3 regions of the Methylobacterium sp. WL12 genome follow, and region 1 is predicted to be linked to each of the others. Evidence: riboswitches for the same ligand, from Rfam matches in the RefSeq annotation. Region 1 holds a riboswitch; each other region holds the start of a gene.
What was found. Region 1 has a riboswitch for cobalamin ahead of FV226_RS16560 (TonB-dependent receptor). Riboswitches for the same ligand answer to the same signal wherever they lie in the genome.
Positions count from the first base shown of each region.

Region 2: it holds a riboswitch for cobalamin, as region 1 does, so the genes downstream of both, FV226_RS04340 (TonB-dependent siderophore receptor) here and FV226_RS16560 (TonB-dependent receptor) in region 1, are expected to answer to the same signal.
Region 3: it holds a riboswitch for cobalamin, as region 1 does, so the genes downstream of both, FV226_RS22325 (TonB-dependent receptor) here and FV226_RS16560 (TonB-dependent receptor) in region 1, are expected to answer to the same signal.

Region 1 is NZ_VRUW01000044.1:30,584-34,756, reverse strand. Features, by position in the region: gene FV226_RS16570 (iron ABC transporter permease) at 1-6, opposite strand, end outside; gene FV226_RS16565 (ABC transporter substrate-binding protein) at 3-848, opposite strand; gene FV226_RS16560 (TonB-dependent receptor) at 863-2,842, opposite strand; cobalamin riboswitch at 2,963-3,175, opposite strand; gene FV226_RS16555 (HoxN/HupN/NixA family nickel/cobalt transporter) at 3,273-4,173, opposite strand, start outside.
Region 2 is NZ_VRUW01000006.1:81,685-85,857, reverse strand. Features, by position in the region: gene FV226_RS04345 (phosphatase domain-containing protein) at 1-1,157, shown strand, start outside; cobalamin riboswitch at 1,247-1,456, shown strand; gene FV226_RS04340 (TonB-dependent siderophore receptor) at 1,751-3,964, shown strand; gene FV226_RS04335 (PepSY domain-containing protein) at 3,966-4,173, shown strand, end outside.
Region 3 is NZ_VRUW01000083.1:10,171-14,343, reverse strand. Features, by position in the region: gene FV226_RS22325 (TonB-dependent receptor) at 1-1,399, opposite strand, end outside; cobalamin riboswitch at 1,547-1,759, opposite strand; gene FV226_RS22320 (CusA/CzcA family heavy metal efflux RND transporter) at 1,811-4,173, opposite strand, start outside.

The sequences.
Region 1 (4,173 bases):
GTTCATCGTGCCGCTCGTTGGTGTGCCGCCGCAGCGAGCAAGGCCACGACCTCGGCGACCTGCGGACCTGGACAGCTCCAGAGCCGGTTCGGAATCGAGACGGTACGCCCCTGCCGGCGTAGCGCGTCGAGGACGGGATGATGCAGCAGTGCATCGGCCAGCGACGGCGCGCCGGGCTCCCCCTCGTCGAGGACGATGAGGTCGGCGCCGGCCAAGGCCGCCGCTTCCAGCGGGACCTGCCCGAACCGGTCGCGACCGAGTTCGGCGGCGACGTTGGCGAGGCCGGCGGCGCGGATCACCGCGTCGCCGAGGCTGCCGGGTGCCACCGTGAAGGCGTTCGGACGCATCACGAGGGCCCGCAAGGGTTTGGCCGCCGGCATCACCCGGGCCAGCCGCGCGTCGAGGTCCGCGACCATCGCCTCGCCGCGCGCCGGGTGCCCGAGGGCCGCGGCGACGGTCCGGATCTGGGCCCGCACCCCCTCGAAGTCGTTGGGTACGCCGAGTTCGAGAAGGGGGAAGCCGACGCGCTTGAGCAGGCCCACCGTGGTCCGTGTCGTGAAGGCGCCGGCAACGACGAGGTCGGGCCGGAGCGCGACGATCTCCTCCGAGAGGCCACGGGTCACCGCGATGCCGGTGGCCTCCCGCGCGACGGTGGAGCCGCGCGGGTCATGGGCCAGATACGTCACGGCGGTGACCTGGTCGCGGTTTGCGAGCCGCAGGACCAGCTCGTCGGCGCAGAGGTTCATCGAGACGACGTGGACCGGATGCGCCGGCTCGTCTGCCGCCCACCCCGCACCTGACAGACCAAGCCAGACCGCAATCGCTAGCGCAGCCAGCGTCAATCGCATCGACATCGCAATCCTCAGAACGTCGTCACGCGGACGCCGCCGTACACGGCGAGGCCCGGCCCGAGGAAGCCGGTGGGGTTCTCGTAGCGGCGGTCGAACAGGTTATCGATCCGGCCGAACACACTCACCGTCTCGTTCACGTCGTAGTTGACCGCGAGGTTGACCAGGGTGAAGCCCGGGTTCTTCAGACTCTGGATCGAGAAGTCTCGGTTTCCGTCTACGAAGTGGCCAAGCACGATCACCGTCCCGCTGAAGCTCAGGCCGGGGATCGGCGTCCACTGAGCGGTGGCGCTGCCCTTGTGGCGAGGCCGGCGCAGGAGCTCCTGGTTGGTGATCTCATTCTTGGTCACGGTGTTGGTGTAGTCGACCCGGCCCGAGAGCGTGTCGGTGAACCGGACCGCAACGAAGGCCTCGGCCCCGTAGGATTCGGCTCGCCCGACGTTCTCGTTCGAGGTGAAGCTGGCGTTGGTGGTGATCAGGTTCTTGAAGTCGTTGGCGTAATAGGTCGCGCCGACGAGAACGCGCTCGCCGAGCGGCTGTTCGAAGCCGGCATCGTAGCCGAGGCTCTCTTCCGGCTTGAGGTTGGGGTTGGCGAAGAAGTTGAACGCCGGGAAGCTCTGGAACAGCTGGCTCAGGGTCGGCGCCTTGAAGCCGGTGCCGACGCTGCCTTTGATCCGCGTGTCGGTGAACGGCAGGATGTAGCTCGGGGCGACGCGAAACGTGGTGGCCGGTCCGAAGGCGTCGTTCTCGTCGTGGCGGACGTTGGCGACGAAAGAGGCACGGTCGAATGGCGTCAGCTGTATCTCACCGTAGCCGGCGGTATTGCCGTTCCTGGCCCGCAGGTTGCCGGAACCGAACGGGTTCGGATCGGTGGTCGACAGGCTCTCGTCGTCACGCTGCGCGCCGAACAGAACGAGGTTGCCGGGCGAAAGCTGGTAGTCGCCGCGGTACTCGTACCGCGTGCGCTCGCCGAGGCCGGCGGTCGGGAGCGGGTTGAACGGGTCGTACGCGTTCTGGACCTGGCGGTTGTAGAGGTTCGAGTAGTTGATCGCGAAGACGTTGTGGAAACCGGCGAACGGCGTCCACTCGGCCTCGTTGCGAGTGAAGACTTGCTGCACGTCCGCCTGGCTGCGCAGGCCGCCCAGCGTCACCGGGAAGGTGCCGTAGTCGTCGCCGCTGAAGAGCAGCTTCGAGTTGATGAACCGCGTGATCGAGTTGATCCGGAACGTGTCGGTGAACTGGTAGCCGAACTTCGCCGAGACGGTCTCGTTGTCGTAGTAGTTCGGGCGGGTCGTCGCTCCTGGGGCGACGAGGTTGGGCGGCGTCACAGGCGTTGCGGCAGCCCGGAGATGCTGGATCGACACCGAGTAGTCGAAGCCGTTTTCCGACCCGCTGACCCGGCCGCTCTGGTTGAAGGTCCCGAACGAGCCGCCCTCGATCCGCGCGGTGGCCCTGGCCGGTCCCTCGCCACGCTTCGTCGTGAAGGAGATCGCGCCTCCGATGGCGTCGCTGCCGTAGAGGCCGCTCTGGGGACCCCTGAGCACCTCGATGCGGGAGAGGTCGTCGGTCAGGAGCTGCCCGAAGTCGAAGGAGCCGTTCGGGTTCGAAGGGTCGGTCGCGTCGATGCCGTCGATAAGCACCTTCACGTGGTTCGAGTTCGAGCCGCGGATGAACACCGAGGTCTGGCCCCCGGGTCCACCGGTCTGCACGACGTTGAGGCCCGGCACCTGCTGGAGGGCATCCGGGACGGTGCGGCGCTGCTGGGCCTCCAGCGTAGCGGCGGTGAGCACCGTCACGCTCGATCCGACCTGGTCGACGGGCGTCGGTACGCCGGTGGCGGAAACGGAAAGCTCGGAGAGCGTGACGGCCGCCTCGGCCCCGCGCGGGACGTCGGCGAAGGGGGCGGCGGTCTGCTGCGCGAGCACAGGACCGGGAAGGGAGGCGCAGGCGAGCGCGAGCGTGCGCAGGCACGCGGATCGGGAGGGGAAGGACACGGGACAAGCCTCGGGCGACGTCTGTGGCACGTCACCGCGAACGAGGCCCGGGCGCTTGCCTGCCGTTAGGACAGCCGAACGCCTCGACACCCATCAGGACACCCCGCCCGATGTGTTTCGCGTGTGACCACGACTGACGGCAGGTCTCCTGGCTCGCGGGTCACCGCCCTCTCATCGTCTTCCCAGGTGCCGAGGCACCCAGTGACGTGTTGATGATGGGCTCGCCGCTTACAGTTGCGGGGGCAGCCGCGGCTTCGGACCTGTCCTTTCGGACCTCATCCTCACCGCGTTCCCTTTTGATCCCCGAAGGGAACCGTCGGGCTTAAGCTAGGCTGTAACGCTTCCTTGCGTCAACATTCGGAAACAGGTTGTTCCAGCATGTGAGGTTTTAGACAAGCCGGGCGCTGGCTTGAGAGACTTCCGGAGACGATCACGGAACGTCCGCCGGTCTGACATCGATTCGGTCGAACTTGCCGAGGCGATAGATGAGGAACGACAGAAGCCACGCAGTCGCGAAAAGGCCCACGATGCCGAACCCGAGGACTCCGGAATTGTCGCTAATCGCGGCCAGCCGCTGCCAGAACCAGCCCTGAAGGTTGAGCTTGTCCGCCAGCAGGTTCAGCGCCTCTAGCGTTCCGATGACCAGCGCGACCGCCACCGAGACCAGGGTGATGGTGAGGTTGTAGAACAGCTTCCTGATGGGCTGGACGTAGGCCCAGCTGTAGGCGCCGAGCATCAGCACACCATCGGTTGCGTCGACAAGGGCCATTCCCGCGGTGAACAAGGCCGGGAAGACCAGGATCACCCAGAGGTCGGCACCCTTGCTCGCCTGAGAGGCCGACAGCCCGAAGAGGCTCACTTCCGTGGCGGTGTCGAAGCCGAGCGCGAAGAGCAGGCCCAGCGGGTACATGTGCCAGGAGCGCGTCACGAGGCGGAACAAGGGCCGTAGGATGCGGGCCAGAACGCCCTGGTTGGCGAGCAGCACGTCGAAGTCGGCTTCGACGTAACGGCTTGTGCGACGCATCTGGCGAAACGCGCGCCAAACGCCCGCGAGGACGACGAGGTTGACCAAGCCGATCAGGATCAGGAAAGCCGCGGAGACACCGGTTCCGATCAGGCCGCCGATTTCACGGTAGCCTTCCGAAGCCGTGATCAGGCTGGTCGCAGCAAGCGCCACCGCGGCGGCGGCGGCGACCACGACCGTGGAATGCCCCAGCGCGAACCAGAAGCCGACCAAGACCGGTCGTTGGCCCGCCTGCATCAGCTTACGGGTGACGTTATCTATTGCGGCGATGTGGTCGGGATCGACCGCATGGCGCAGCCCGAAGACG
Region 2 (4,173 bases), on a different contig from region 1:
GCCGCGCGCAGGGGCGCGGCGGCATCGTGATCGAGCCCTATCGCGGCTACGGCTCGCCCGACGAGATCTTCCTGATCGGCCGCATCTTCCGCCAGTCGCACCCCGACACCGCGCCGGGCGACGAGAGCCTGCGCACGGAACTGCGCGACATCGCCCGGCGGATCGCCCGGCGGGCCCTGAAGGGCGCCGCCGTCACCGCGCGCTTCGGCGGCGCGCAGACGCGGGTGGAGACCGACCGCGACGGCTACTTCCGCGTCCACCTCAACCCGCGATCCCTGCCCGCGGGCGACCAGGGCTGGCACGAGGTCGCGCTGACGTTGGAGGTCGAGCCGCCCGTGCAGGCGCGGGCGCAGGTGTTCGTGCCGCCGGGCGCCACCGGCTGCGTCGTCGTCAGCGACATCGACGACACGGTGATGCGCACCGGCGTCGCGAACAAGGTAAAGATGCTGTGGCGCCTGTTCGTGGAGGATGCCGAGAACCGCGTCGCCTTCCCCGGCGTCGCCGCGCTCTACCGGGCGCTCTACGTCGGCCCGGACGGCACCCAGGCCAACCCGATGCTCTACGTCTCGCGGGCGCCGTGGGGCCTCTACGAGATGCTGTCGGAGTTCTTCAAGATCCACGGCATCCCGGTCGGCCCGATCCTGTTCCTGCGCGAATGGGGCCTGTCGTGGAAGCACCCCCTCCCCCGCCGGGCCGAGGACCACAAGCGCGCGCTGATCGTCCACATGCTGTCGCTCTATCGCGACCTGCCCTTCGTGCTGATCGGCGACAGCGGCCAGCACGACCCCGAGGTGTACGGGCGGATCGTCGCCGACCATCCCGGCCGGGTGAAGGCGGTCTACATCCGCAACGTCTCGCGCGACGCCGACCGCATCCGCGAGATCGAGGCGTTGGCCCAGGTGGTGGCGGAAGCGGGCAGCCACCTCGTCATCGCCGCCGACAGCACCGCCATCGCCCGGCACGCGGCCGGCCTCGGCCTGATCGCAACGGCCGCGGTGGCGGAGGTGGCGGACGAGCACGCGTCCGGCGGCGAGCCGACGCCGGACGCCGAGACCGCCCCGCCCGGCAACCTCGGCGCGGTGCTGGGCGGCGCCGGCGGGACGCTGCCGCCGAGCGTCGTCGTCGAGGCGCCGGCGCGGGATGGATCGCACGGCTGAGGGCGCTTGGCGGGAGGCGCTTCACGTGTCGCCGCCGGGCCACAACTCACAGTGTCGTGATTCGAGGCGTTGACTCGGCGCCTCCGCCACGGCCACTTGGCCGGGACGGTTCCCTTCGGGGATCAAAAGGGAACGCGGTGAGGACCGGGCGCGAAAGCGCTTGCCTGATGCCGCGGCTGCCCCCGCAACTGTAAGCGGCGAGCCCTCCATCAACACGTCACTGGGTCACGGCACCTGGGAAGACGATGAGGGGCAGCGACCCGCGAGCCAGGAGACCTGCCGTCAGTCGTGGTCACACGCGAAACGCGTCGGGCGGGGTGCCTCGGCGGGTGTCGAGACGCGTGCGCCCGATCGGGCGGACGCGGGGCGGCCTCGTTCGCGGTGACGTGCCACCACACGCGTCCGCACGCCCCGTCCATGCCCTTGCCAGCCGCGAGACCCGCGCCGACCGACCCCCACGCAGCCGCCCGGCCCGCGTGCGCCGACGGCCGCCTCGGGTTGCGGCGACCGCGCGATTGTAACATTGTTACATTCGCTTTAGGGGTTTGGGCAGGCAGGCCGTCGCGCCGCGCCGTCAGAGCCGCAACCGATCCATGTTCGTTTTCCGGAAATCCCCACGATCCCGCGGGCGCACGACCCGTCGCCTGCTGCTGGCCGCGACGGCGTTCGCCGCGTCCGGCCCTCCACTTGAGGCCAGCGCACAGCCGGCCGCGGGGGAGCCGTCGAGCGTCCTGCTCGACACCCTGACGGTGTCCGGCGACGGCGTCGGCCCGACCCGCGCGGCGCCGGTCGGCCTCAACCTGCGCACGCCCGATCGCGGCGCGAGCCGCCTCGGCCTCACGCCGCTGGAGACCCCCGGCAGCGTCGACATCATCTCCGGCGAGACCGCGCGCTTGCGCGGGCAGGACACGATCGCCGAGGCCGTGACGCAGAACGCCACCGGCATCACCACCATCGCCGCGCCCGGCAACGGCAACGGCGCCTTCACCAGTCGCGGGTTCTCGGGGCCGAACTCGATCCAGCAGCTCTACGACGGCACGCGACTGTTCGTCGGCGCCAACACCGTGACCTTCCCGTTCGACACCTGGAACGTCGAGCGCATCGAGGTGCTGCGCGGGCCGGCCTCGGTGCTCTACGGCGACGGGGCGATCGGCGGCGTGATCAACGTCGTGACGAAGAAGCCGACCTTCACGCCCGTCAACGTGGTGCGGGCCGGGGTCGGCTCGGACGGCATCGCGCGGCTCGCGCTCGATTCCGGCGGCCCGATCGGCGACGCGGTCGCCTACCGCCTCAACGTCAGCGGGAACCGCGCCGGCGGCTGGATGAGCCCGGAGGGCGACTTCCGCAACCTCGCGATCTCGGGCGCGCTCCTGCTGCAGGCGACGCCCGACCTCGCCTTCACCCTGAGTCACGACCTCGGCTACCAGGAGCCGGCGCGCTACTGGGGGACGCCGCTCGTCGAGGGGCGCATCTTGGACCGCATCCGGTTCAGCAACTACAACGTCCGCGACTCCAAGATCACCTGGGCGGACAACTGGACCCAGTTCAAGACCGAGTGGACGCCGAGCGCCGACGTCACAATCCGCAACACCGCCTACCGGCTGCAGAGCCGGCGCCACTGGCTCGACGTCGAGACCTACGCCTTCAACCGCACCACCGGCCTGGTCGACCGGAGCGACTACACCGAGATCTACCATCAACAGGAGCAGGTCGGGAACCGGTTCGACGCCGCGTTCAAGGGCACGCTGCTCGGCTTCCGCAACGACTTCCTGGCCGGCTTCGACGTGAACCACGTCGACTTCCGCCACACCAACAACTTCTCGACCGTGGGGTCCGGGCTCGTCACCAGCGTGCCGCTGGTCGGCTACGATCCGGGGCTGTTTCCGGTGAACGGCCGCGCGAGCCCGGCCTACGCCACCAGCACCGACCAGGCCTCGGTCTTCGCCGAGAACCGGCTGATCCTCTCGGACCGGCTGTCGTTCCTCAGCGGCGTCCGCTTCGACGCCTCGAACCTGCAACGCGAGAACCTCGTGAGCACCGCGCAGTTCGAGAAGGCCTACCAGGGGCTCGGCTACCGCTTCGGGCTGGTGTTCAACCCGACGCCGGACACCGCGCTCTACGCGCAGGTCGCCACCGCCACCGACCCGGTCAACAGCCTGATCACGCTGTCGCAGTCGCTGTCCGGCTTCAAGCTCTCCACCGGCGAGCAGGTCGAGGTCGGCGCCAAGGGCGTGTTCTGGGACGGCCGGGGCGAGTGGACGCTCGCCGGCTACCGCATCGTCAAGGACAACCTGATCTCGGCGGTGCCGGGCCAGCCGAACGTCGCGACCCAGGTCGGGCGGCAATCCTCCACCGGCGTCGAGGCCGCGTTCTCGCTGCAGGTGACGCCGCTCTGGCGGCTCGACGCCAACCTCGCCCTGCTGCGGGCTCAGTACGACGCCTTCGACCAGACGGTGGACGGCGCGACCGTCTCCTACGCCGGCAAGCAGCCGATCGACGTGCCCGAGCGCGTGGCCAACCTCTGGGTCAACTACGCCTTCGCGCCGCGCTGGGAGGCGCGGGTCGGGTTCCAGTATGTCGGCGAGGTGTTCAGCGACTTCGGCAACACCGCGCGGCGCCCGGCCTACGGCCTGGTCAACCTCGGCCTCGACCATCAGGTCACGCCGGCCTCGCGCCTGTCGTTCCGCGTCTTCAACCTGTTCGACAAGGTCTACGCGATCAGCGGCAACGCGGTGGACGGCGTCGGCACGAACTGGCTGCTCGGGCGCCCGCGCTCGGTCGAAGTCGCCTTCACGACGGCGTTCTGAGATGGCGTCCTCCGCACGCGCGTTGGCGAAGGCCGGCAAGCGCTGGCTGCATCTCGGCCACCGCTGGCTCGGCATCGCCACCGGCCTGTTCTTCGCGATGTGGTTCGCGAGCGGCGCGGTGATGATGTACGTCGCCTACCCCACGCTCACCGAGCCCGAGCGCCGCGCCGGCCTGCCCGCGATCGCCTGGGACGCGGTCCGGGTGGAGC
Region 3 (4,173 bases), on a different contig from region 1:
CCTCAGGCCTGAGGTTCGGGTTGGCGAAGAAGTTCGAGGCCGGGAAGCTCTGGAACAGCTGGCTCAGGGTCGGCGCCTTGAAGCCGGTGCCGACGCTACCTTTGATCCGGGTCTCGGTGAAGGGCAGGATGTAGCTCGGCGCGACGCGGAAAGTGGTGGCCGGCCCGAAGGCGTCATTCTCGTCGTGGCGGATGTTGGCCACGAACGCCGCCCGCTCGAAGGGCGTTAGCTGCACCTCCCCGTAGCCGGCCGTGTTGCCGTTCCTCGCCCGCAGGTTGCCGGCCCCGAACGGGCTCGGGTCGGTGGTCGACAGGCTCTCGTCGTCACGCTGCGCGCCGAACAGGATCAGATTGCCGGGCGAGAGCTGGTAGTCCCCGCGGTACTCGTAGCGCGTGCGCTGACCCAGGCCCGTCGTCGCGTCCGGCGTTGCAAGGGGGTCGAGGGGCCCCTGCTGTCTGTTGAACAGGTTCGAGTAGTTGATGGCGAAGAGGTTGTGGAAGCCGGCGAACGGCGTCCATTCGGCCTCGTTTCGGGTGAAGACCTGCTGCACGTCGGCGGCACTCCGGAACGCCGCCGGGAAGGCTGGGAAGGTGCTGTAGTCGGTGCCCGTGAATAGGAGGCGAGAATTGATGAAGCGCGTCACCGAGTTGATACGGAAGGTGTCGGTGAACTGGTAGCCGAACTTCGCCGAGACGGTCTCGTTGTCGTAAAAATTCGGATGGATCGCCCGGCCGAACGGGACGAGGTTCGGCGGCGTCACCGGTGTCGCGGCCGCACGGAAGTGCTGGATCGAGACCGAATAGTCGAAGCCGTCCTCCGACCCGCTGATCCTGCCGCTTTGGTTGAAGGTACCGAACGAGCCGCCCTCGATCCGCGCGGTGGCCCTGGCCGGTCCCTCGCCACGCTTCGTCGTGAAGGAGATCACGCCTCCAATGGCGTCGCTGCCATAGAGGCCGCTCTGGGGACCCCTGAGCACCTCGATGCGGGAGAGGTCGTCGGTCAGGAGTTGCCCGAAGTCGAAGGAGCCGTTCGGGTTCGACGGGTCGGTCGCGTCGATGCCGTCGATGAGCACCTTCACGTGGTTCGAGTTCGAGCCGCGAATGAACACCGAGGTCTGACCGCCCGGGCCGCCGGTCTGCACGACGTTGAGGCCCGGTACCTGCTGGAGGGCATCCGGGACGGTGCGGCGCTGCTGGGCCTCCAGGGTGGCGGCGGTGAGCACGGTGACGCTTGATCCGACCTGGTCGACGGGCGTCGGCACGCCGGTGGCGGAGACGGAAAGCTCGGAGAGCGTGACGGCCGCCTCGGCCCCGCGCGGGACATCGGCGAAGGGGGCGGCGGCCTGTTGCGCGAGCACGGGACCGGAAAGGGCGGCGCAGGCGAGCGCGAGCGTGCGCAAGCACGCGGTTCGGGAAGGAAAGGACACGGGACAAGCCTCGGGCGACGTCTGTGGCACGTCACCGCGAACGAGGCCTGGGCGCTTGCCTGCCGTTAGGGCAGCCGGGCGCCTCGACACCCATCAGGACACCCCGCCCGATGCGTTTCGCGTGTGACCACGACTGACGGCAGGTCTCCTGGCTCGCGGGTCACCGCCCTCTCATCGTCTTCCCAGGCCCGAAGACCCAGTGACGTGTTGATGATGGGCTCGCCGCTTACAGTTGCGGGGGCAGCCGCGGCTTCGGGAAGGCCCTTTCGGACCTCATCCTCACCGCGTTCCCTTTTGATCCTCCGGGGAGGAACCGTCGGACATACAGGACCTGAGGGAATGGCCCAGCGTCAATGTCGCTTCGGGGTTTTCCGCCCTGTGTGTTCATAACGTTACAAGTCGGGCCTCGGGGTCGATGGCATTCGGTTCGGACCGCGGCAGTCCCCAGCCCTTCACCAGGCCGTAGACCGCCGGGATCACCACGAGGGTCAGGACGGTCGACGAGACCATGCCGCCGATCATGGGGACCGCGATCCGCTGCATAACCTCAGAGCCCGATCCGGTGCTCCACAGGATCGGCAGGAGCCCGGCCATGATGGCGACCACCGTCATCATCTTCGGACGCACCCGCTCCACCGCGCCGATCATGATGGCCCTCCGCAGGTCGGCACGGGTGAGTGCCCGTCCGGCGCGGTCGCATCCGGCCCGGATCTCGGCCAGCGCATGATCGAGGTAGACCAGCATGATCACCCCGGTCTCGGCCGCGACGCCTGCCAGTGCTATGAAGCCGACGGCCACCGCCACCGACAGGTTGAAGCCCATCCACCACATCAGCCAGACCCCGCCGACGAGCGCGAACGGCAGCGACAGCATCACGATCAGGGTCTCGGTCAGTCGACGGAAGTTGAGGTACAGCAGCAGGAACACGATCAGCAGCGTCAGCGGCACCACGACCTTGAGCCGGGCCGTCGCCCGGTCGAGGTACTCGACCTGACCGCTCCACTGCACGAGGGTACCCTGCGGCAGGCTCACCTCTTTGGCGACCGCCGCCCGCGCCTCGGCGACGTAGCCCCCGAGGTCGCGACCGGCGACGTCGACGTAGATGAAGACCGCGAGTTGCCCGTTCTCGGTCCGGATCTGGGTCGGGCCACGGTTCAACTGAACCTTGGCGACCTCACCGAGCGGTACCGTGCCCCCACCCGGGATCGGCACCTGAACCTCGGAGGCGATGGAGCGCGGGTCGGAGCGGAAGGCGCGCGGGTAGCGCACATTGACGGTGTAGCGCTCGCGGCCCTCGACGGTGTTGGTGACGCTCTCGCCGCCGAGCGCCATCCCGATCACGTCCTGCACGTCGCCGACGGTCAGCCCGTACCGGCCCAGCGCCTCGCGGTCGGGGGTGATGTCGAGGAAGTAGCCGCCCTGCACCCGTTCGGCGTAGGCGCTCGACGTGCCCGGCACCGCCTTCACCACCGCCTCGACCTGGCGGGCGACCTTCTCCATCTCGGAAAGGTCCGTCCCCAGCACCTTGATCCCGACCGGCGTACGGATGCCGGTCGAGAGCATGTCGATGCGGGCGCGGATCGGCTGGGTCCAGGCATTCGAGACCCCGGGGAACTGAAGCGCGGCGTCCATCTCGGCCTTCAGGCTCGCCGTCGTGACCCCGGGTCGCCACTCCGCCTTCGGCTTCAGGTTGACGATGGTCTCGAACATCTCGGACGGCGCCGGGTCGGTCGCGGTGTTGGCCCGACCGGCCTTGCCGTAGACCGAGGCGACCTCGGGGAACGACTTGATGATCCTGTCCTGGGTGGCGAGCAGGTCCCCGGCCTTGGTCACCGAGATGCCCGGCAGCGTGGTCGGCATGTACATCAAGGTGCCCTCGTCGAGGTCGGGCATGAACTCGGAGCCGAGCCGGCTCGCCGGCCATGCCGTCGCCGCCAGGACGACGAGGGCCAACAGGATGGTGAGCACCCGCGCCCGCAGGACGCCTGCGATGAGCGGTCGGTAGATCCAGATCAGGAGTCTGTTCACCGGGTTGCGGTGCTCGGGGATGATCCGCCCGCGGACGAACAGCACCATCAGCGCGGGGACGAGGGTCAGGGACAGCACCGCCGCCGCCGCCATCGCGAACGTCTTGGTGAAGGCCAGCGGACCGAATAGGCGCCCCTCCTGGCTTTCAAGGGTGAAGATCGGCAGGAAGCTCACGGTGATGATGAGGAGCGAGAAGAACAGCGACGGCCCGACCTCGCTTGCCGCCTCGATCAGGATCTCGACCCTGGGCTTGTCCGGCGGTGCCCGCTCCAGGTGCTTGTGGGCGTTCTCGATCATCACGATGGCGGCGTCGATCATGGCGCCCACCGCGATGGCGATGCCGCCCAGGCTCATGATGTTGGCCCCGAGCCCCAAAACCTTCATGCCCGCGAACGCCATGAGGATGCCGACCGGCAGCATCAGGATCGCCACCAGCGCGCTGCGGACGTGGAGCAGGAACACGACGCAGACGAGGGCGACGATGGCGCTCTCCTCGATCAGCGTGCCCTTGAGCGTCTCGATGGCCGCCTCGATGAGGTGCGAGCGGTCGTAGACCGGAAGGATCTCCGTGCCCTTGGGCAGGCTGGCGGCGACCTCGGCAAGGCGGCCCTTCACGTTCTCGATGACGTTCAGGGCGTTGGCCCCGAACCGCTGCAGCACGATCCCGCCGGCGACCTCGCCGTCGCCGTTCATCTCGGTGATCCCGCGGCGCTCGTCGG